DNA from 3 places in the Pseudomonas sp. TUM25319 genome. Region 1 is predicted to be linked to each of the others. Evidence: predicted binding sites of a transcription regulator. Region 1 holds the regulator's gene; each other region holds the start of a gene.
The links. The regulator sigma-54, encoded in region 1, starts transcription at its own class of promoters, with help from an activator protein. The targets are predictions, from matches to a motif close to ANTGGCATNNANNTTGCTNT.

Region 2: a site for sigma-54 is predicted at 5,746-5,765, ahead of AC05QJ_RS04105 (circularly permuted type 2 ATP-grasp protein). Genes of this name have one in related genera too.
Region 3: a site for sigma-54 is predicted at 6,405-6,424, ahead of AC05QJ_RS23970 (circularly permuted type 2 ATP-grasp protein). Genes of this name have one in related genera too.

Annotation. Positions count from the first base shown of each region.
Region 1 covers NZ_CM150751.1:1,435,265-1,442,677, forward strand. Annotated here, with positions in the region: gene rapZ (RNase adapter RapZ) at 1-745, opposite strand, end outside; gene ptsN (PTS IIA-like nitrogen regulatory protein PtsN) at 748-1,212, opposite strand; gene hpf (ribosome hibernation-promoting factor, HPF/YfiA family) at 1,225-1,533, opposite strand; gene AC05QJ_RS06615 (RNA polymerase factor sigma-54) at 1,615-3,111, opposite strand; gene lptB (LPS export ABC transporter ATP-binding protein) at 3,289-4,014, opposite strand; gene lptA (lipopolysaccharide transport periplasmic protein LptA) at 4,015-4,539, opposite strand; gene lptC (LPS export ABC transporter periplasmic protein LptC) at 4,526-5,098, opposite strand; gene AC05QJ_RS06635 (KdsC family phosphatase) at 5,107-5,628, opposite strand; gene AC05QJ_RS06640 (KpsF/GutQ family sugar-phosphate isomerase) at 5,628-6,602, opposite strand; gene AC05QJ_RS06645 (ATP-binding cassette domain-containing protein) at 6,894-7,413, shown strand, end outside.
Region 2 covers NZ_CM150751.1:862,322-869,734, reverse strand. Annotated here, with positions in the region: gene pncB (nicotinate phosphoribosyltransferase) at 1-55, shown strand, start outside; gene nadE (ammonia-dependent NAD(+) synthetase) at 59-886, shown strand; gene azu (azurin) at 964-1,410, opposite strand; gene AC05QJ_RS04115 (LOG family protein) at 1,760-2,347, shown strand; gene AC05QJ_RS04110 (transglutaminase family protein) at 2,332-3,246, opposite strand; gene AC05QJ_RS04105 (circularly permuted type 2 ATP-grasp protein) at 3,246-5,711, opposite strand; gene AC05QJ_RS04100 (YgiQ family radical SAM protein) at 5,943-7,413, opposite strand, start outside.
Region 3 covers NZ_CM150751.1:5,309,306-5,316,718, forward strand. Annotated here, with positions in the region: gene AC05QJ_RS23940 (lysophospholipid acyltransferase family protein) at 1-149, shown strand, start outside; gene AC05QJ_RS23945 (magnesium and cobalt transport protein CorA) at 217-1,188, shown strand; gene AC05QJ_RS23950 (amidotransferase) at 1,166-1,894, opposite strand; gene AC05QJ_RS23955 (c-type cytochrome) at 2,414-3,214, shown strand; gene AC05QJ_RS23960 (transglutaminase family protein) at 3,218-4,012, opposite strand; gene AC05QJ_RS23965 (alpha-E domain-containing protein) at 4,009-4,959, opposite strand; gene AC05QJ_RS23970 (circularly permuted type 2 ATP-grasp protein) at 4,963-6,372, opposite strand; gene AC05QJ_RS23975 (ribonuclease E inhibitor RraB) at 6,573-6,902, opposite strand; gene AC05QJ_RS23980 (hypothetical protein) at 7,081-7,317, opposite strand.

The DNA.
Region 1 (7,413 bases):
CGATGGTGACATAGGCTCTGTTGCTGGCAGCGAAGCGCGGCAGCCACTTGAGCAGGTAGGAGGAAATGTCCTGGAACATTTCTTCGACATCCGGTTGAGCCGCCAGGTAGTCGATCACAGGTTGATCGAGGCCGGAATGTTCGCGCAGTTCCGGCTTCCAGTAGGGATTGGGCAGGCACCGCACATCGAACACCACGTCGGCATCGACCGGCATGCCCCGCTTGAAGCCAAAGGACTCCACCAGGAAGGCTGTGCCTGGCTCCGGCTGGTTGAGCAGCCGCAGCTTGATCGAATCCCGCAACTGATAGAGGTTCAGGCTGGTGGTGTCGATCTTCAGGTCCGCAAGGTCGGCGATCGGGCTCAGCAGTTCGCTTTCGACGCGAATGGCCTCGGCGAGAGAGCGGTCCTGGTTGGTCAGCGGGTGACGTCGCCGGGTTTCGGAAAAACGCTTGAGCAGCGTGTCTTCGTCAGCGTCCAGATACAGTACGTCGCACTGGATGTGCCGGGCGCGGGCTTCGTCGAGCAGTTCCGGAAAGCGGCTCAGGTGGCTGGGCAGGTTGCGCGCGTCGATCGATACAGCGACCCGCGGCTGCAGCAGCTCCGTGTTGATCAGTGCACTTTCCGCCAGTTGCGGCAGCAACCCTGCAGGCAGGTTGTCGATGCAGTAGAAGCCATTGTCTTCCAGCACATCCAGGGCGGTGCTCTTGCCGGAGCCGGAACGGCCACTGACGATGATCAGGCGCATGCTCAGGGCTCGTTCTGTACGTCCAGGACGACCTGGTACAAGGCTTCGTTGCTACCTGCGGCGCGTAGCCGATCGCGTACATCCTTGCGGTCGAGCATGCTGGCAATCTGGCGCAACAATTCCAGGTGGGCATCGGTGGCCGCTTCCGGGACCAGCAGCACGAACAGCAGGTCAACCGGGGCGCCGTCGATGGCGTCGAAATCGATGGGGGCTTCCAGGTGCAGCAGTGCGCTGACCGGATTGGAGCAGCCTTTCAGGCGGCAGTGGGGAATGGCAATGCCATTGCCGAAGCCTGTGGAGCCCAGTTTTTCGCGAGCGATCAGGCTTTCGAAAACATCCTGGGTTTCCAGTTCGGGAACTTCTTTCCCGATCAGGTTGGCGATCTGTTCGAGTGCGCGCTTTTTACTGCCTCCCGGCACGTTCACGAGGGAACGGCCGGGGGTCAGGATGGATTCAAGTCGGATCATGGATGAGGGGTATCAGCGGGCGGCTGCGCCTTGCAGCAGGCTTTGCTGTTTTTCCTTGTGTTTTTTCAATTGACGGTCGAGCTTGTCGGCCAAGGCGTCGATGGCGGCATACATGTCTTGGTGTTCGGCGTTTGCAACCACCTCACCACCGGGAATCTGCAGGGTCGCCTCCACTTTCTGCTGGAGTTTCTCGACCTTCATGATGACCGTCACGTTGGTGATCTTGTCAAAATGACCCTCAAGGCGCTTCAGCTTCTGCTCGACGTAGTCGCGCAGTGGAGGAGTGACTTCTACATGTTGTCCACTGATGTTGACTTGCATACTGCTTCTCCTTTATTGCCGTGCATAAAGAGGCAGGTGTTGCGCCTGCCACTGAATTGCGATGGCACACCTCAGGGAAGGTCACATCAATCGCTTGCGCTCACTCGACGGTGCGATGCCGAGGGACTCGCGGTACTTGGCGACGGTGCGACGTGCTACCTGGATGCCTTGTGCCTCCAGTAAACCAGCGATCTTGCTGTCACTCAATGGCTTTTTCTGATTTTCCGCAGCAACCAGTTTCTTGATGATCGCGCGGATCGCAGTGGACGAGCATTCGCCGCCCTCGGAGGTGCTGACGTGGCTGGAGAAAAAGTACTTCAGCTCGTAGATTCCGCGGGGCGTGTGCATGTATTTCTGGGTGGTGACCCGTGAAATGGTCGATTCGTGCATGCCCACCGCCTCGGCGATATCGTGCAGGACCAGCGGCTTCATGGCCTCGTCGCCATGATCCAGGAAGCCGCGCTGGTGTTCGACGATCTGGGTCGCCACCTTCATCAGTGTTTCGTTGCGGCTCTGCAGGCTCTTGATGAACCAGCGCGCTTCCTGCAACTGATTGCGCATGAAGGTGTTGTCGGCGCTGGTGTCGGCACGGCGGACGAAGCCGGCATACTGCGGATTGACCCGCAGCCGCGGAACGGCCTCCTGGTTGAGCTCTACCAGCCAGCGTTCGTTGTCCTTGCGCACGATCACGTCGGGAACCACGTATTCGGGTTCGCTGGATTCGATCTGCGAGCCGGGACGCGGGTTGAGGCTCTGGACCAGCTCGATGACCTGGCGCAGTTCGTCTTCCTTGAGCTTCATGCGGCGCATCAACTGGCTGTAGTCGCGGCTGCCCAGCAGGTCGATGTAGTCATTGACCAGGCGCTGGGCCTCGGCCATCCACGGGGTGCTGGCAGGAAGCTGGCGCAATTGCAGCAGCAGGCATTCGCTCAGGTTGCGTGCGCCGATGCCGGCAGGTTCGAACTGCTGGATGCGGTGCAGGACCGCTTCGACCTCATCCAGCTCGATGTCGAGCTCAGGGTCGAAGGATTCGCAGATTTCTTCCAGGGTTTCGTCGAGATAGCCCTGGCTGTTGATGCAATCGATCAGGGTCACGGCGATCAGGCGATCGGTGTCCGACATCGGTGCCAGGTTCAACTGCCACAGCAGGTGGCTCTGCAGGCTCTCGCCCGCCGAGGTGCGGGTGGTGAAGTCCCACTCGTCATCGTCGTTGCTGGGCAGGCTGCTGGCGCTGGTCTGGTAGATATCTTCCCAGGCGGTATCGACCGGCAGCTCATTGGGGATGCGCTCGCTCCATTCGCCTTCCTCGAGGTTGTCCGCCGGGGTGGCGACGGACTGCTCGAAGCTGCTCTCCTGCGACTCGGCGACCGGCTTGGACTCGACGTTGTCGGCCATGGGGTCGCTGTTGTCGAAGTCGTCGCCTTCTTCCTGGCGTTCGAGCATCGGGTTGGACTCCAGGGCTTCCTGGATTTCCTGCTGCAGGTCCAGCGTGGAAAGCTGGAGCAGACGGATGGCCTGTTGCAACTGCGGGGTCATCGTCAGTTGCTGGCCCATTCTTAGGACGAGCGATGGTTTCATGGCTGGGGCTTTACACCTTATTCGCCGGCGCGCATGCGCCATCTACTACACGGGCGCCGGGCGCCAATTTTAAGCAAGATATATGCCTGAAATTGCAGCGTTTGCCTAGAGCGCTGTAAGAAATAAGCCGTGAATAATGGCTTAAAGCCAGCGCTCCATCAGTCCGGTGCCTCGAACCTAGAGGCGGAACTCGTGGCCGAGGTAAACCTCTTTCACCAGTTGGTTGGCCAGGATGGTTTCCGAATCGCCCTCGGCGATCAGTTGGCCATCGTTGACAATGTAAGCGGTTTCGCAGATATCCAGGGTCTCGCGGACGTTGTGGTCGGTGATCAGTACACCGATGCCCTTGGCCTTGAGGTGGTGAATGATCTGCTTGATGTCGCCGACCGAGATCGGGTCGACACCGGCAAAGGGTTCGTCGAGCAGGATGAACTTGGGTGCCGTCGCCAGCGCCCGGGCAATCTCGACCCGGCGACGTTCGCCGCCGGAAAGGCTCATGCCGAGGTTGTCGCGGATGTGGCTGATGTGGAATTCCTGCAGCAGGCTTTCCAGCTCCTTGCGCCGCCCCTCTCGGTCCAGTTCCTTGCGGGTTTCCAGAATCGCCATGATGTTGTCGGCCACCGACAGCTTGCGGAAGATCGAGGCTTCCTGCGGCAGGTAGCCGATGCCGGCGCGTGCGCGGCCATGCATGGGCTGGTGGCTGACATCCAGGTCGTCGATCAGTACCCGACCCTGGTCGGCCTGCACCAGGCCGACGATCATGTAGAAACAGGTGGTCTTGCCGGCACCGTTCGGGCCGAGCAGGCCAACGATCTGGCCGCTGTCGATCGACAGGCTGACGTCGCGGACGACTTGTCGGCTCTTGTAGCTCTTGGCCAGGTGCTGGGCTTTGAGGGTTGCCATTTACTCGGCCTTCTTCTTCGGCTGGATCACCATGTCGATGCGCTGACGTGGTGTCGTGACACCCGGTGAGCGACCGGCGGTGGCGACCTGGGTCTTGGTGTTGTAGACGATCTTCTCGCCTTCGGTGGTGTTGCCTTCATTCACCACTTTGGCGTCATCGGTGAGGACAATGGTGTCCCTCTGGGCCTGGTACTGGATCTGCTTGGCCCAGCCCTGCATCTTGTCCGGCTTGTCGGTACTCTGCTGCTGTTCGAAGTAGGCCCGGGTACCGACAGAGGTCACCACGTCGATGTCGCCGTTGGCGGCGCGTGTCAGCGTCACGGTATTGCCGGTGATCTTCATCGAACCCTGGGTGATGATCACATCGCCGGTATAGGTGGCGATGCCTTTCTTGTCGTCCAGTTGGGCGTTGTCTGCCTGGATGCGGATCGGCTGATCGCGATCGTTAGGCAAGGCCCAGGCGCTCGCGCTTCCCAGTGCCGCGCTCAGGCTGAGCAAAAAGGGGAGGGTTTTAACGAGCCTCATACTGTCCTCTTACGTTGGACAGCAGGTCCATCCTGCCGTCTTTCAAATACGCTTTCATTCCCTTGCCCGTAGTCACGCCACCGGCGCCGTCGATTCTAACGTCTTGCTCGGTTTGCGCATATTGCTTCTGCGGGAATACCGTCATGCGACTCGAGGTAATGATGGTGGTGCGGTCTTTTTCGTCGGTGCGGGCAACCCGGACCGAGTCGATCAGTTCGACCTCGGTGCCATCCGGATTGACCTCGCCGCGCTCGCTCTGCACATGCCACGGGTAGGTGGTTCCGCGGTACATCTGCAGGTCGGGCTTGGTCAGCACAGTGACCTCGCTCGCCTTGAGATGCTCGACCTTGTCCGCGGTCATTTCGTACTGCAGTTTGCCGTCGGGCAGGAACTGCACACTGTGGGCGTTGATTGCATAGTAGTCGATGGCACTTTCGTCGACCTGCGCTACCGGCTGGTCGAGGAAGCGCTCCGGCGTAACGTTCCAGTAGCCAATCGCGACGAGCAGTGCGGCGATCACGCTGAGCAGCGCGATATTGCGAATCTTCTTGCTGAACATGTCGTGCTCTACAGGTAATGGGCGTTTGCAGCTTCCAGGTTGCCCTGGGCCTGCAGGATCAGCTCGCAGAACTCGCGGGCCGCGCCTTCGCCGCCGCGGGCCTGGGTCACGCCGTGGGCGTGCTGGCGTACGAATGGCGCGGCATTGGCGACCGCCATGCCCAGGCCGACCCGGCGGATCACCGGCAGATCGGGCAGGTCGTCACCCAGGTAGGCGACTTCTTCGTAGCTTAGGCCGAGCTGGCCGAGAAGCTCGTCCAGAACCACCAGTTTGTCTTCGCGTCCCTGGTAAAGGTGCGGGATGCCGAGGTTCTTCGCGCGGCGTTCCACCACCGGGGTCTTGCGTCCGCTGATGATCGCAGTGGTCACGCCCGAATGCATGAGCATCTTGATGCCCTGGCCGTCGAGGGTGTTGAACGTCTTGAATTCGCTGCCGTCCTCGAGGAAGTACAGCCGCCCGTCGGTGAGCACGCCATCCACGTCGAAAACGGCCAGCTTGATGGCCTTGCCACGTTGCAACAGGGTATTCATCACAGTACTCCGGCGCGCAGCAGGTCGTGCATGTTCAGGGCCCCGACCGGCAGGTCGGCCTTGTCCACCACCACCAGGGCGTTGATCTTGTGGTCTTCCATGATTTTCAAGGCCTCGGCCGCGAGCATGTCGGGACGGGCGGTCTTGCCGTGGACAGTCATCACTTCTTCGATCAGCGTCTTGTGAACGTCGATGTTGCGGTCGAGGCTGCGGCGCAGGTCGCCGTCGGTGAAGATCCCGGCCAGCCGGCCATCGGCCTCGGTGACCACGGTCATGCCCAGGCCCTTGCGCGACATTTCCAGCAGGGCGTCCTTGAGCAGGGTGCCGCGCTGAACTTGTGGCAATTCGTTGCCGGCGTGCATCACGTTCTCGACCTTGAGCAGCAGGCGGCGGCCCAGGGCGCCGCCGGGGTGCGAGAAGGCGAAGTCTTCCGCGGTGAAACCGCGGGCTTCGAGCAGGGCAATGGCCAGGGCGTCACCCAGGGCCAGCGCCGCGGTGGTCGAGGAGGTCGGTGCCAGGTTGAGCGGGCAGGCTTCCTGGGCAACACGGGCGTCGAGGTTGATCTCGGCGGCCTTGGCGAGGGGCGAGTCGGGGTTGCCGGTCAGGCTGATGAGCTTGATGCCCAGGCGCTTGATCAATGGCAGCAGGGTGACGATTTCGGCGGTGGAGCCGGAGTTGGACAGTGCCAGGATCACGTCATCCCGGGTGATCATGCCCATGTCGCCATGGCTGGCCTCGGCGGGGTGAACGAAGAACGCCGGGGTGCCGGTGCTGGCCAGGGTGGCAGCGATCTTGTTGCCGATGTGCCCGGACTTGCCCATACCCACCACGACAACGCGGCCCTTGCTTTCCAGGATCAGTTCGCAGGCTTTGACGAAATCGGCATCGATGTGGGCCAGCAGGCCCTCTACCGCTTCGATTTCGTAGCGGATGGTGCGCTGTGCGGATTGGATCAGGTCGGTGGATTGGCTCATGTCGAAAATCGGAGTGCCTGATGAAAAGGCCGGGATTATAGCGGTAATGCGCGAAAGCCTCACCTGCGGATTACCCGGCGTGCGTCCGTTTGAGGGTTTTTCCCGCTGCCGGTTCCCTTCCCGGGTGTCCGGCAGTGTCCTGTACAGGGCCTGAACAGGCTGCGTGATGGCCTTGGGAAGGGCTTGCCTGCGGTGCTATAGTTCGCCACCAGTTCGGCCCGCTCAGCGCGAGCGTGCCTCCATGAAGGGGGCGTGCGTCTGAGTGACAAGGCTGCATCGCAAGGAGTCTAGATGAGCGTTGATAACGCCTACGCGGTCGAGTTGAAGGGCGTCACCTTCAAACGCGGTTCGCGCAGCATCTTCAATAATGTCGACATACGCATTCCCAAAGGCAAGGTCACCGGCATCATGGGGCCTTCCGGATGCGGCAAGACCACGCTGTTGCGTCTGATGGGCGCGCAACTGCGGCCCGCCAGCGGCGAAGTCTGGGTGGCAGGGCAGAATCTGCCGACGCTGTCGCGCAGCGACCTGTTCGATGCCCGCAAGCAGATGGGCGTGCTGTTCCAGAGCGGCGCGCTGTTCACCGACCTCGACGTGTTCGAGAACGTCGCCTTTCCGCTGCGCGTGCACACCAAGCTGTCCGAGGAAATGATCCGCGACATCGTCCTGATGAAGCTCCAGGCCGTCGGCCTGCGTGGCGCCATCGAGCTGATGCCGGACGAGCTGTCCGGCGGCATGAAGCGCCGTGTGGCGCTGGCCCGGGCCATCGCGCTGGATCCGCAGATCCTCATGTACGACGAGCCGTTCGTCG
Region 2 (7,413 bases), 570 kb from region 1:
CCCCAACTTCGTTTCCTACCTGCGTCACGTTTTCAAAGTTCCCAGCGAGGAGTAACCCATGCAAGCCGTCCAGCGAGAGATCGCGCAGCAGCTCAAGGTCCAGCCGCCGTTCGCCGACCAGGCCGCGCTCGAAGCCGAAGTGGCCCGGCGTGTCGCCTTCATCCAGCAGTGCCTGAAAAACGCCGGGCTCAAGGTCCTGGTACTGGGCATCAGTGGCGGCGTCGATTCGCTGACCGCCGCACTGCTGGCCCAGCGCGCCATCAACGAGCTGCGCCAGCAGACCGGTGACGAGCAGTACCGCTTTATCGCCGTACGCCTGCCCTACCACGTACAGCACGACGAGCACGATGCCCAGGCCTGCATCGATTTCATCCAGCCGGACGAACTGCACACGGTCAACATCGCGCCAGCGGTGCGCGCCCTGGCGGCCGAGGTCAAGGCGCTGGAGAACGGCCAGCCGGCCATGGTGGACTTCGTCGTCGGCAACACCAAGGCGCGGATGCGCATGGTGGCCCAGTACACCATCGCCGGCGCTCGCGCCGGGCTGGTGATCGGCACTGACCATGCCGCCGAAGCGGTAATGGGCTTCTTCACCAAGTTCGGCGACGGCGCCTGCGACCTGGCGCCCCTGAGCGGGCTGGTGAAAAACCAGGTGCGCTCGATCGCACGCAGCTTCGGCGCGCCGGAATCATTGGTAGAAAAAGTGCCGACCGCCGACCTCGAAGACCTCGCGCCGGGCAAGCCGGACGAAGCGTCCCACGGCGTGACCTACGCGCAGATCGACGCCTTCCTGCACGGCGAACCGGTGAGCGAGGAAGCGTTCGGGATCATCAAGCGGACGTACGAGAAGACGCATCACAAGCGGGAAATGCCGTTCGCGCCTTGAGAAGAGCATCGCCGGCAAGCCGGCTCCCACAGATACCATGGGAGCCGGCTTGCCGGCGATGAGGCCCCTGAATTGAATTACTTCAGGGTGATGGTGCCTTTCATCATCGAGATGTGGCCCGGGAAGGAGCAGAAGAAGCCGTAGCTTTCGCCAGCGGCCAGCTTCGAGACGTCGAATTTAACGGCATCTTTCTCGCCAGCACCGATCACCTTGGTGTGGGCAATCACACGAGCATCACCCTCTTTCAGGTAATCCTTGTCGATACCGGCGCTCAGGCCGTCGGTAGCGATCGGCTGCATGTCGGCAGCCTTGCTGATCACCAGGTTATGGCCCATGACGTTCTTCGGCAGGTTGCCGGAGTGAGTCAGGTTGACGGTGAACTCCTTGCAGCTTTTGTCGATGACGATGTCCTTGGTGTTGAAGGACATCTGGTCGGTGGAGTCGACGGTGACCGAGCACTCGGCGGCCATTACCTGGGCACTGGCGATGGTCAGCAGGGACACGGCAACGAACTTGGCAAACATTGTGAATCTCCATGGCAGGTTTTTTATTGAAATCAGACTGCCCCATCCAGCGCCTGGCGCTGATGACATGGGTCAAGGGTAAGACCCTGAACCGGCAGTGAAATTCTTCTATGGTGTCCATCAAGACAATCAACGTGCCACATCATGCCCCCATGACGGACGATGAGACAACCTCTCAATTAGGAGTAGTCCGCCATGACATTCAGCACTTTCTTACAAAGCATGCTTGCCGCGTATGCCTGCGCCAATGCCGGCAACGTTTGCGAGTTCTCCCGCCCGGAATGACGCAACGCTTGGAAGACCCGCCCATGGCCCGTACTCTGTGGCGATTTTCGACCCGGAGAAAGTCATGTCTCTACGTTCCGTCTGCGTATTCTGCGGCGCCAGCACCGGCGCCAACCCCGCCTATCGTGAAGCAGCGGTCGCCCTCGGCCAAGCCATTGCCCGCCGTGGCCTGACCCTGGTCTATGGCGGTGGTGCCGTGGGCCTGATGGGCATCGTCGCCGACGCCGCCATGGCTGCCGGCGGTGAAGTGATCGGGATCATCCCGGTCAGCCTGCAACGCGCCGAGATCGCCCACCCCGGGCTGACCCGCCTGGAAGTGGTGGACGGCATGCATGCCCGCAAGGCGCGCATGGCTGAGCTCTCGGACGCGTTCATCGCCCTGCCCGGCGGGCTGGGTACGCTGGAAGAGCTGTTCGAAGTCTGGACCTGGGGCCAGCTTGGCTACCACGGCAAGCCACTGGGGCTGCTGGAGGTCAACGGTTTCTACGAGAAGCTCACCGGCTTCCTCGACCATGTCGTCAGCGAAGGCTTCGTCCGTCCTCATCACCGCGCGATGCTGCAGGTGGATGCCCAACCCGACGCCCTGCTGGATGCCCTGGACGCCTGGGAACCGGTGGTTCAGCCGAAGTGGGTCGATCAGCCGCCGGCCTGATCCGGTTCGCCCTCCAGCGGCAGCACCGTCACCCGCACCTCCGGGTCGTGGCTGCCGCCGCCGAGGATCACTCCGCGCAGCGGCGAAACATCGGCAAAGTCCCGGCCCCAACCCAGGGTGATGTGCTCCAGCGCCGGCAGCAGGTTGTTGGTGGGATCGAAATCCACCCAGCCGTGCCGGGGACAGAACACCGCGATCCAGGCATGAGAGGCATCGGCACCGATCAGCCTGGCCTGACCGGGCGGTGGCCGGGTCAGCAGGTAACCGCTGACATAGCGCGCCGCGAGCCCACGGGAGCGCAGGCAGGCAAGCATCAGGTGGGCGAAGTCCTGACATACGCCACGACGTCGCTCCAGCACCTCCACCAGCGGTGTGGCGACCTGGGTCGCGCCGGCATCGAAAGCGAACTCGGTGAAGATCTTTTCCATCAATGCTCTTGCCGCCACCAGCAGTGGCACACCGGGCGCGAAGCAGGGCTGGGAGAACTCGACGAAGCGCTTCTTCAGCCGCACGTAAGGCGACTCGAACCGATAACGGCAAGCGTCCAGCACCTGTGCCGACAGCGCCTTGCGCGAGTAGGCCAGGGCCTCCCGCGCCTGCTCCCAGGGCGGCGATGCGTCCAGTTGCGGCAAGGGCCGCGGCAGTACCTGGACCCTGACCTGCGTACTCACCCGCAGTTCGTCGTGCTGATACTCCAGCGCCAGCCGGGTCAGCGGGTTGCCGAACACATCCTGCTCGTCGCGCCGCCGTGTCGGCACCGGCACGATGTCCAACTGGCGCGCCTCACAGCGCTGCCACGGACAATCCCTGGGCCACAGGTGAACCAGTTGCTGGGCCAGGGAAACCGGGCTGGCGTAGCGGTAATGGGTGTCGTGGAGAATCTGGTAGCGAGCACTCATCAGGCGGACACCGTCTGCTGGCTGATATCGACGTGGGCAAAGTGACGCAACGCGAGGCGCTCGGCTGCGTCCTCGCTGGCTTCGGCGATCTGCCCGAGCATCTGTGCCAGGCCCTCCAGAACCGCCCTCAGGCTGGCCTCGCCAAACAGCGGGTCTTCGAGGCTATGCAGGTCGAAATGCGTAAGGCGCTCGGCAAGGGCATTCAATACGGGCTCTGGCGGGCTTTGCAGGCGCTCCAGCGAGCGCAGCAACGAACGAAGCTGGAACAGCACGCCATGGGGGTTCTGCGGGTCCAGCAGGAGCAGGTCCAGCACCGGCACCAACTGCGCCACCGCGAGATAACGGGAGCGGTAGGTGATGCTGCTGTTGGCCAGTTCCAGCAACCATTCCAGCCCTTCCTGATCGGTCGCCGCCGGACCACGCAGGAAGCCGCCAAGGCTGCTGCTCAGTGCATGCAGCCGCTCGATCCGCCGCCCGGTCAGCAGGAAGCGCCAGCCTTCGTCGCGGGTCATGTCGTCCAGAGCAAAGCCCGACAGTGCCGCCAGTGAGAGCACCAGCCGGTTGAGGAAATCCAGCAGCTCGGTGAAGTCGGCGGACAGGTCGTCCAGCCGCTGCGCCTCGCGCTGCAATTCGGTGAGCGCCTGCCAGTTTTCCCTCGACAGCTTGCCTCGCACCTGCCCCGCCGCCCATTGCAGGCGCTGCAGGTTGGCCCGCAGGCTGAAGCCCCACTGAGGGTCCAGCAGCGCGGTTCGCAGGCGGGTGTCCAGTGTCCCTTCCTCGGGCAGCAGCGACAGCTCCGAGGCGAGCGTGATGGCCGCTTCCAACGCCTGGGGCGAATCGCCATCGAGATAGCGCCCCAGCAGGATCCGCAGCAGGCGAGCGCTGGCATCACAGCGCTCGCAATAGCGGCCGAACCAGAACAGGTTTTCCACCACCCGCGATGGCAGATAGGGATCGGCGCGCACCAGATCGGCAACGCCGAGGCGGCGGCTGGCCTGCCATTGCTCGCCTTGCGCCGGCCTCTCGCCCAGCACCCAGGTGTCCTTGCTCGCACCGCCGCGCTGCATCGACACCACTTCGGCATCGGTCTGGGCCGCCACCCGCGTGAGCCCACCCGGCAGCACGCGCCAGCCATCGGCACTGGCAACGGCGTAGACACGCATGCCCACTGGCCGGTCTTCCAGTTGGTCGCCCTGCCAGACCGGGGCCTGAGACAGTTGCGCCAGTTCCTGGGCGACGTAGGCGTAGGGCCGTGCCCGCAATCGCGCGGTCAATGCCCGGCGCTGGGCATCATCGAGATCGCGCCCCAGCAACGGCTGGAAACTCTGCGAAGGAAACGCGGGCTTGAACAGCAGGTCGGGCATCTTCTCCAGCGCCTGTTCCAATGCCGCCGGCTCGCCACACCACCAACTGGCGATGGACGGCAGAATCAGCTCCTCGCCCAGCAACCGCCGGGCAATCGCCGGCAGGAAGCCGGGCAGCCCAGGCGACTCAAGCACGCCGCTACCCAGCGCGTTGGCCACCAGCACCCTCCCCTGGCGTACCGCATCGAGCAGACCGGGCACGCCGAGGGCCGAGTCGGTACGCAGTTCCAGCGGGTCGCAGAAATCGTCGTCGAGGCGGCGCATGATCGCGTGGACCCGGCGCAGGCCGCTAAGGGTCTTGAGGAAGACCGTGCCGTCGCGCACGGTGAGATCGCTGCCCTCCACCAGTGGATAACCCAGCTGGCGGGCCAGATAAAGGTGCTCGAACCAGCTTTCGTTGAAGCGTCCTGGGGTCAGCAGGACCACCAGCGGCGCCTCCCGCCCACTGGGTGCCAGCCGTGCCAGGCTCTGCTGCAGGGTACGGAAGAAACCGGCCAGGTGCTGTACATGCAGGTCGCGGTACAGCTCGGGAAACGCGCGGGACACCACGGTGCGGTTTTCCAGCGCGTAGCCGGCGCCGGACGGGGCCTGGGTGCGATCGGCAGTGACCCACCAGCGACCGTCCGGCCCTCGCGCCAGGTCCGCAGCGTACACATGCAGGAAGGTCTGTCCGGGCACCTGGATGCCCTGGCAGGGCCAGAGAAAGTTGTTGTGCCCGTGGATCAGTTCGGCGGGCAGCAACCCTTCGCCAATCAACTGCTGCGGCCCGTAGATATCGGCCAGCACGTCGTTGAGCAGATGGGCGCGCTGGGCGATGCCCCTGGCCAGCTCGTCCCATTCGGCCGCCGGGATCACCTGCGGCAACAGGTCCAGTTCCCAAGGCCGGTCGGCGCCCTCGGGATCGGCGTAGATGTTGTAGGTGACACCGTTTTCGCGCAGTTGCCGGTTGAGCAAGGACTGGCGCTGGCTCAACTGCTGCGGGCCGCTGCGCTGCAGATGGGCGAGCAGCTCCTGCCAATGCGGACGCACACTGCCATCGACGGCCAGCATCTCATGCCAGGTCGCGGGGCTTGGGGTCAGGGCATCCAGCAGGTCAGGCATCGAGGGCGCTCATGGGGAAGTCATGGACGCAGATGGGGCAAGACTTATGCCAGTGGCTTTGGGGTTCCGGTCTGGCCTCATCGCTGGCAAGCCAGCTCCCACAAGGCCGGGCTCAATACCTGTGGGAGCCGGCTTGCCGGCGATGAGGCCAGCAGTTCCTGCCACCATCACCACGCACCGAAGCGGTGCCCGCGACGGCTTCGTTACGGGGCGCAAGCCCCATTACAGGGCTTATCGCGGCAGAACCGGCTGGCGCTTGGTCTTGCCTTTACCCTTGCCACCCTTCGCGGCGTCCTTGCGGGCCTTGGCCGCTTCCTGGTTGCGGGCGAACGCAGCGGCCTTGGCCTCTTCGCGCTTGTCCCACGGTTTGGCGCCATTGCTGGCACGCGGCGGCAGGCCGGTGTGCTGGGTGAGGATCTTCTGCTCCTTGCCGACCTTGTGGCTGCCCGACGGCGTGGAGTTCTTGCGCCGGGCGCTCTGGTAGCTGTCGGTCGCCGGCTGGTGGGCCGGGATCAACTGGTGCTTGCCCGGACCGATCAGGTCGGCGCGGCCCATGCGTTCCAGCGCCTCGCGCAGCATCGGCCAGCCCTTCGGATCGTGGTAGCGCAGGAAGGCCTTGTGCAGGCGGCGCTGCTCCTCGCTCTTGACGATGGTCACGCCTTCGCTCTTGTAGGTGACCTTGCGCAGCGGGTTCTTGCCCGAGTGGTACATGGCCGTGGCCGAGGCCATCGGCGACGGGTAGAACGCCTGCACCTGGTCGGCGCGGAAGCCGTTGCCCTTGAGCCACAGGGCCAGGTTCATCATGTCTTCGTCGGTGGTGCCGGGGTGGGCAGCGATGAAGTACGGGATCAGGTACTGCTCCTTGCCCGCCTCTTTCGAGAACTTCTCGAACATGCGCTTGAAGCGGTCGTAAGTGCCGATACCAGGCTTCATCATCTGGTTCAGCGGACCTTCCTCGGTGTGCTCCGGGGCGATCTTCAGGTAGCCGCCGACGTGGTGGGTCACCAGCTCGCGCACGTACTCCGGCGATTCAACCGCCAGGTCGTAGCGCAGGCCCGAGGCAATGAGGATCTTCTTCACCCCCGGCAAGGCGCGGGCACTGCGGTACAGCTTGATCAGCGCCGAGTGGTCGGTGTTCAGGTTCGGGCAGATGCCCGGGAACACGCAGGACGGCTTGCGGCAGTGGGTCTCGATCTCGGTGCTCTTGCAGGCGATGCGGTACATGTTCGCCGTCGGGCCGCCGAGGTCGGAGATGACACCGGTGAAGCCGGGCACCTTGTCGCGGATCTCTTCGATCTCGCGAATGATCGACTCGTGGGAGCGGTTCTGGATGATGCGGCCTTCGTGCTCGGTGATGGAGCAGAAGGTGCAGCCACCGAAGCAGCCACGCATGATGTTCACCGAGAAGCGGATCATTTCATACGCAGGAATACGCTCCTTGCCGTAGGCCGGGTGCGGGACGCGGGCGTAGGGCATGCCGAAGACGTAGTCCATTTCTTCAGTGGTCATCGGAATGGGCGGCGGGTTGAACCAGACGTCCACTTCACCATGCTTCTGCACCATCGCCCGGGCGTTGCCGGGGTTGGTTTCCAGGTGCAGCACCCGGTTGGCGTGGGCGTAGAGCACGGCGTCGTTGCGCACCTTCTCGAAGGACGGCAGGCGGATGACGGTCTTCTCGCGGGTCATGCGCGGGCTGTCGAGC
Region 3 (7,413 bases), 3.0 Mb from region 1:
GGCGTCGACAGCGCGTGATGATCCGCTCGTTGCCGCCGATCCCCACCGTCGGCCTCAGCCAGCAGGACATTCCTGCACTGATGGAACAATGCCGCAGCCAGATGCAGGCGTGCATCGACCTGCTGGATCGCGAGGCCGGCCGCGGCTGAGCAGTTGCCGATTCGCCATGGTCAGACCAAGCTGTCTGTCACAGTTAACGGGGAGAAATGGACAACCATGGGTCGAGTCGTTGCAGCGGCGGTGTACAGCGCCGGCAGGAAGATCACCAATATCAGCCTCGACGAGGGCGCCGAATGGGCCAGGAAGCCCGGGCATTTTGTCTGGATCGGCCTGGAAGAACCCAACGCCCAGGAGCTGGCCAACCTGCAACGGCAATTCAACCTGCATGAACTGGCCATCGAAGATGCCCTGGAGAAGCACAGCCGGCCCAAGCTGGAGACGTTCGGCGATGCCCTGTTCATCGTCACCTACTCGCCGGTGCGCCACGAGGGCAAGCTGGAGTTCATCGAGACCCATATCTTCGCCGGCAACGGCTACATCATCACCTGCCGTAACGGTCACTCGAAATCCTACGCCCTGGTCCGTCAGCGCTGCGAAGCACGGCCGTTGCTGCTCGAGCACGGTGAGGATTTCGTGCTCTATGCCCTGCTCGACTTCGTCACCGAAAACTACCAGCCAGTGAGCGAAGCCATTCATGGCGAAATCGAGGAGCTGGAGCAAAGCGTACTCAGCGGCTCGCTGCAGGAAGCGGATATCCGCCGCATCCATGGCCTGCGCCGCGACATTCTGCGGCTGCGCCGCTATGTGGCGCCGATGGTGGAAGTCAGCGAGGAGTTGCAGCGCCTGACCTTCCCCTTCATCGACAAGAACATGCGCCCGTACTTTCGCGACGTGCAGATCCACGTCACCCGGCAGATGGAGGACCTGGCAGGCATCCGCGACATCGCCAGCCAGACCATCGAGATCGGCATGCTGCTGGAGTCGTCGCGGCAGAGCATCGTGCAACGCAAGTTCGCCGCCTGGGCGGCGATCCTGGCGTTTCCCACCGCGGTGGCGGGCATCTACGGCATGAACTTCCAGAACATGCCGGAGCTGAGCTGGCACTACGGCTATTTCGCCGTGCTGGGGGTGATCGCGGTGGGGTGCACCGCGCTCTACAGCAGTTTCAAGCGTTCCGGCTGGCTCTAGGCTGGGCGACGAAGCGCATCATCCATTCGGCAACCGTCTGGCCCTGGTGGTCCACGCCCAGGCTGTCGATGCCTTTGCGATGGACCTCTTCACCCAGATGTTCCTTGCGCAAATCAAGCAGCGCCCGGGAGTAATCGTGGATGAATTCCGGGTGGCCCTGGAAACACAGCACCTGATCACCGATGTGATACGCCGCGTAAGGGCAGAAATCGCTGGAGGCGATGACGGTGGCGTTTTCCGGCAGCGCGGTCACCTGGTCCTGGTGGCTGATCAGCAAGGTCAGCTCTTCCACCTGCGGGCTCATCCACGGCGCCTTGGCCGCCATCACATAGCGGTGGGTGCCAACGCCCCAACCCTGGGTCGCCCGTTCGCTCTTGCCACCCAACAACAGCGCCAGCAACTGGTGGCCGAAGCACACCCCCAGCAACTTGTCGCCGCGCTGGTAGCGATCCAGCAGAAACGCCTTGAGGGTGTGGATCCAGGGATCGTCACCGAAGGAGTCGGCCTTGCTGCCGGTCACCAGATAGGCATCGAAGACTTCGTCAGCAGCGGGATAATGCCCATTCATCACGTTGTAGACGCTGAATTCGGCGGCGATCGGCTGGCGGGTAAACAGTTGCTCGAACATCCGTCCATAGCCCTGATACTGCTCGACCAGCTCAGGTCGCAGGACGTCGGTTTCCAGGATGCAGATGCGTAACGACATAGACTTGGCCCTGAACGACAGTGGTGAAAAAACACCGGCGAAGCGTGCCGCGAATATGAGCGGCAATCAAGGGCTCGCTCAGACGAACGGTCATTTCATTTCGATTCGTGTGTGTACTGGACGAGTGTGTCTAGCCAGCCATGTCCTCCACCCATGGCATAAAGCCTCATAAGCAAAAGCCTTAACAGGACTAAAGTAGAGACGAAAGCGTTCTAAAAGAGCGGTAACGTAGGCGCCATGTTGGTTGTATACCCATAACAGCAGGTCCGGAAAACACGTCCGACAGAGACGCTACCGCGACCCGGTACAGGGACGTCGTCCGCTCGCAGGAATAACAACAAGAAGGCAGTCAGCCATGTTCAAACAACACAAAGTACGTCAGGCCGGGCTCATCCTGTTCGCCACCACCTTGCTGCTGATCCTGCCGAACCTCACGCGTCTGTTCGGCTGAAGACCCGTCTTTCCGGCGTTTCTCCGCTCTGGTGTATGCTGCCGACCCTTACTGGTTGGAGACTTGCCATGCGCCCTTGCCTCGCCTTGCTGCTCAGTGTCCTGAGCCTGCCGCTGTCGGCGGCACAACTGACCCTCGACCTCGGCAACGGCAGCAGACAGTGGCAAACCGAGGCGTTGCTCAAGCACCCACAGGCACAGGCGATCCGCATCGACCAGGATGTCTCCTACAAGAAACCCATGACCTATCGCGCCGTGCCCCTGGCCGCCCTGCTCGAAGGCATCACGCCGGATGACCATTTGCAGGCGGTGGCCCTTGATGGCTTCGCTGCGGAAATGCCTGCGGCACCGTTGCTCAAGAACGGCCCCGCGAAGGCCTGGCTGGCGATCGAAGACCCCGCACACCCGTGGCCACCACTGGGCAAGGACAAACCCGGCGCCGGCCCCTTCTACCTGGTGTGGACTCACCCCGAGGCGGGCAATATCAGCCCGGAGCAATGGCCTTTCCAGGTTGCCAGCATCCGGCGCCTGGCGCCGGTGGCAGAGCGCTTCCCGGCCCTGCGTCCGGCGCCGGGGCTGGCGGCGAATGATCCGGTCAGCCGTGGCTTTGCCCTGTTCCAGAAGAACTGCCTGGCCTGTCATCGCCTCAATGGCGCTGGCGATGCCGAGTTCGGCCCGGACCTGAACCGGCCCCACAACCCTACCGAATACTTCCGCCCCGAGTTCCTGCGCCGCTATATCCGTGATCCGCAGAGCCTGCGCCAGTGGCCGCAGGCGCGGATGCCCGGCTTCAGCACGAGCGTGCTGCCGGACGCCGACCTCGACGCCCTGCTCGCCTATCTCGCGCACATGGCCAAGCGCAAGTCCTGAGCCCTACTGCTGGGCACCGAACCCCGAGGTGACCAACACATTGGCGTGCATCTGCTCATATCCGCCGCCACGGCGCATGCCTCGCACAGGACAGGCATCCAGGTAATCCAGGCCCACCGCCAGCTTCAGGTGCCGCTCGGGTACGGCAAGCTGGTTGGTCACGTCGAAGCTGTACCAGGCGTCGTCCAGCCAGGCTTCGGCCCAGGCATGGCTGGCCATGTGCTGGTTGTCGTTGTCGAACAGGTAGCCGGAGACGTAGCGCGCCGGCACCTGCAGGCTGCGGGCGCAGGCAATGAACGCGTGAGTGTGATCCTGGCAGACGCCCGCTCCCCCGGCAAACGCCTGGGCCGCACTGGTTTCCACGGCGGTGCTGCCGGGGCGATAGGCCATGCGCTCGTGCAGACCGCCCATCAGGTCGATCAGTGCAGTGCGGTCGCGCCGGGCGCCACAGCGTTGCTCGGCAAAGTCACGCAGTGCCTCGTCGGCCTCGGTCAGGCGGGTGAAACGCAGGAACGGCAGCGGCGACTGCGCTTCGTGCTCGGCCTCGCGAGTGGGGTCGATCTCCACTTCGCCGCGCGCGGCGATCAGCAGGTCGGCGTGGGGTTCCTCCAGGCTGAGCACATGCAGGATATTGCCGAATGGATCGCGGCGCGCCTGGACCGGGCGCGGCAGGTCCAGTTGCCATTGCAATACCTGCTGGCGCTCGTTGTCTGGCGGGGTCAGGCGCAGGTACTGGATGCTGGTGCGCACCTGGTCTTCGTAGTGGTAGGCGGTTTCGTGGCTAATGGTCAGTCTCATACGACCTCCAGGTAAGCACTGTGGATGGCATTGCCCAGTTCACGGACCAGCGGGATGTAATGGTTCAGCCAGGGATGCAGGCCCTGGGAGAGGATTTCGTCGATGCCGGTGTAGCGCAGCCGGGCATCCACTTCCGCCGCCAGGCGCTGGGCCGGTCGGCCGTTGCTGCCCGGCAGGCTGGCGAGGATCTGGTCGATTTCTTCGGTGCAGGCACGCAGTGAACGGGGCACATCGGCACGCAGGAGCAGCAATTCGGCTACATGGCGAGCGGTGGGCGCATCGCGGTAGATCTCGGTATAGGCCTCGAACGAGGACAGGGCGCGGAGCAAAGCGCTCCACTGGTAGTAACCACGGGCGGAGCTGTCGCTGACGGTTTCGGCCTCCTCGCCGAACATTTCGTAGCGGGCGTCGAGCAGGCGCAGGGTGTTGTCGGCCCGCTCGATGAAGGTGCCCAGGCGAATGAAGCGGAATGCATCGTTGCGCATGATGGTGCCGTAGGTAGCACCGCGGAACAGGTGCGAGCGCTCCTTGATCCACTCGCAGAAGCGGCTCATGCCGTAGCGGCCCAGACCTTGCTCGGCGATGCCACGGATTTCCAGCCAGGTGGCGTTGATGTTCTCCCACATGTCGGCGGTAATCCGCCCGCGTACCGCATGGGCCGCCGCCCGCGCCGCGCCCAGGCAGCTGTAGATGCTGGCAGGGTTTTCCGGGTCCAGGGCGAAGAAGTGTAACAGCCGTTCGGCGTGCAACTGGCCGTGGCGGGCCAGGTAGTCGTCGAGGGTGCCGGTGATGCGCAGCGCCAGGGCCATTTCGTCCAGGCCGTCACCACGGCCGTCCTGCGGCATCAGCGACAGCGAATAGCTGACATCGAGCATCCGGGCGAGGTTTTCCGCGCGTTCCAGATAACGCGACATCCAGTACAGATCCGAAGCTGTTCTACTGAGCATGATTCAATCCTCGACCACCCAGGTGTCCTTGGTACCGCCCCCCTGGGACGAGTTCACCACCAGCGAGCCTTCGCGCAGTGCCACCCGGGTCAGGCCGCCGGGTACCACACGGGTCTCGCGACCGGACAGGACGAACGGGCGCAGGTCGATGTGCCGTGGCGCGATGCCGTTCTCGACGAAGGTCGGGCAAGTGGACAGCGACAGGGTCGGCTGGGCGATGTAGGCCGCCGGGCGCGCCTTGATGCGTTCGGCGAACGCGGCAATCTCGGCCTTGGTCGAGGCCGGCCCCACCAGCATGCCGTAGCCGCCCGAACCCTGGGTTTCCTTGACCACCAGCTCCGGCAGATTGGCCAGGACGTGGGACAGCTCCTCGGGCTTGCGGCACTGCCAGGTCGGCACGTTCTTCAGGATGGGTTCTTCGTCGAGGTAGAAACGGATCATGTCGGTGACGTAGGGGTAGACCGATTTGTCATCGGCTACACCCGTGCCGATGGCATTGGCCAGCACCACGTTGCCGCAGCGATAGGCCGAGAGCAGACCGGGCACACCGAGCATGGACTCGGGGTTGAAGGCCAGCGGATCGAGGAAGGCGTCATCCAGCCGCCGGTAGATCACATCCACCGGCTTGGGGCCCCCGGTGGTGCGCATGAAGACGCGCTCGTCGCGGACGAACAGGTCGGCTCCCTCCACCAGTTCCACCCCCATTTCCCGGGCCAGGAACGCGTGCTCGAAAAAAGCGCTGTTGAAGCGTCCGGGGGTGAGGACCACGACACTGGGGTTGTCCAGCGGACTGGCGCTCTTCAGGGTGTCCAGCAGCAGGTTCGGGTAGTGGTCGATGGGCGCGATGCGCTGGGCGGCGAACAGCTCGGGAAACAGCCGCATCATCATCTTGCGGTCTTCGAGCATGTAGCTGACACCGCTGGGCGTACGCAGGTTGTCTTCGAGGACGTAATAGCTGCCATCGCCGTCGCGCACCAGGTCGACGCCGGAAATGTGTGCGTAGATGCCACGGTGCAGGTTCAAGCCCTGCATCGCCAGTTGGTACTGGTCGTTGGCCAGTACCTGCTCGGCGGGGATGATGCCGGCGCGGATGATCCGCTGCTCGTGGTACAGATCGGCGAGGAACAGGTTCAACGCCCGCACCCGCTGGATGCAACCGCGTTCCACCACCCGCCACTCGCTGGCCGGGATGGCCCGTGGAATAGTGTCGAAGGGAATCAGGCGCTCGGTGCCCTGTTCGTCCCCGTACAGCGTGAAGGTAATGCCGGCGCGATGGAACAGCAGGTCGGCCTCGCGGCGGCGCTGCGCCAGCTGTTCAGGCGGTGTTGCCGCCAGCCAGCGGGCAAACTCCCGATAATGCGGACGGAGCTGACCGTCGGCGGCGTACATCTCATCATAGAACGTGCGAATCATGCCGAACTCCTTGTCACCCGTGCCCAAGGAGCATCGCAAAGCCCGTGCCAGCGGAAAAAAATCTTATAAATCAGGAGATTGGAGATTGACTGAAAAGACGCCGCACCAGATATGTGCAGCCAGGCCGACTATCGTGGGGCAAGCGCTTCATTGCGAAGCGTGATGGCCCCGGGGCGGCCAGGCCACCCCAGGGGATTGCTTCAGGTCACGGGGCGCTCCTGCTTGACTCCCCAACCCAGGGCTTCACCGCCCAGCGGCGCGACCACGGCTTCGAAATCCTGTTCGAATTCGCCGATGCCGCCATGAGTGGCGTACATGATCTTGCTCAGTTCCAGTTGCCAGCCGTCGTCACTTTCATGCACCTGCGCGCATAACGACTCGCCACGAAATTTGCCTGCTGCCCTGCGCGCCCGGTCCTCGTCCGGGAAAACCGCGTAAAACTCGATGGGATGGATTTGGGCGAAGTTGAAACCGCCTTCTTTCATGCGGCGCAACACCGCGCTGCTGATGTCCTCGTACATGTTGCTCATGAAACGTCCTCCTCAATGACGATGGATAGACTTCTCAGTGCAGACGCACATGCCCCCGCAGGGGCGCTAGAGCGGATGTAGCGATGTCGCAGTAACGGTCAAGGCCGGTGCGAAAAACCGACGGCCTTGCATAGCAGCGTAGTGGCTGGCGCGGCACATTGCCAGCCCAGGTAGCGAATCAGGAGCTTTCGTTGATAGCGGTGATTTCCACCCCGTTCTGCTCCTTCAGCCACTTGGCGGTAGGGCAATCGGCGCGGTCCTGGAAATCGTTGAGATCAAGTTCATCCATGATCGGGAACAGGTGCCCCCTGACCCGCCGGGCAGCATCCTCGATGCTGGGGCGGTCCTGGGAAGCGAGCAGCACGGAAGAAGGTTCGCCCTTCTGGTCAACGAAGGTGATTACCCACTCTTTCATCTGGCGTGTCCTCGATGGCATGTAGAAAGTGTTTTCAGCCTGTCTTCCGTTGACCCTGGACCCGGCACATTGTTCAAGTGGGCCGATACGCTGGCG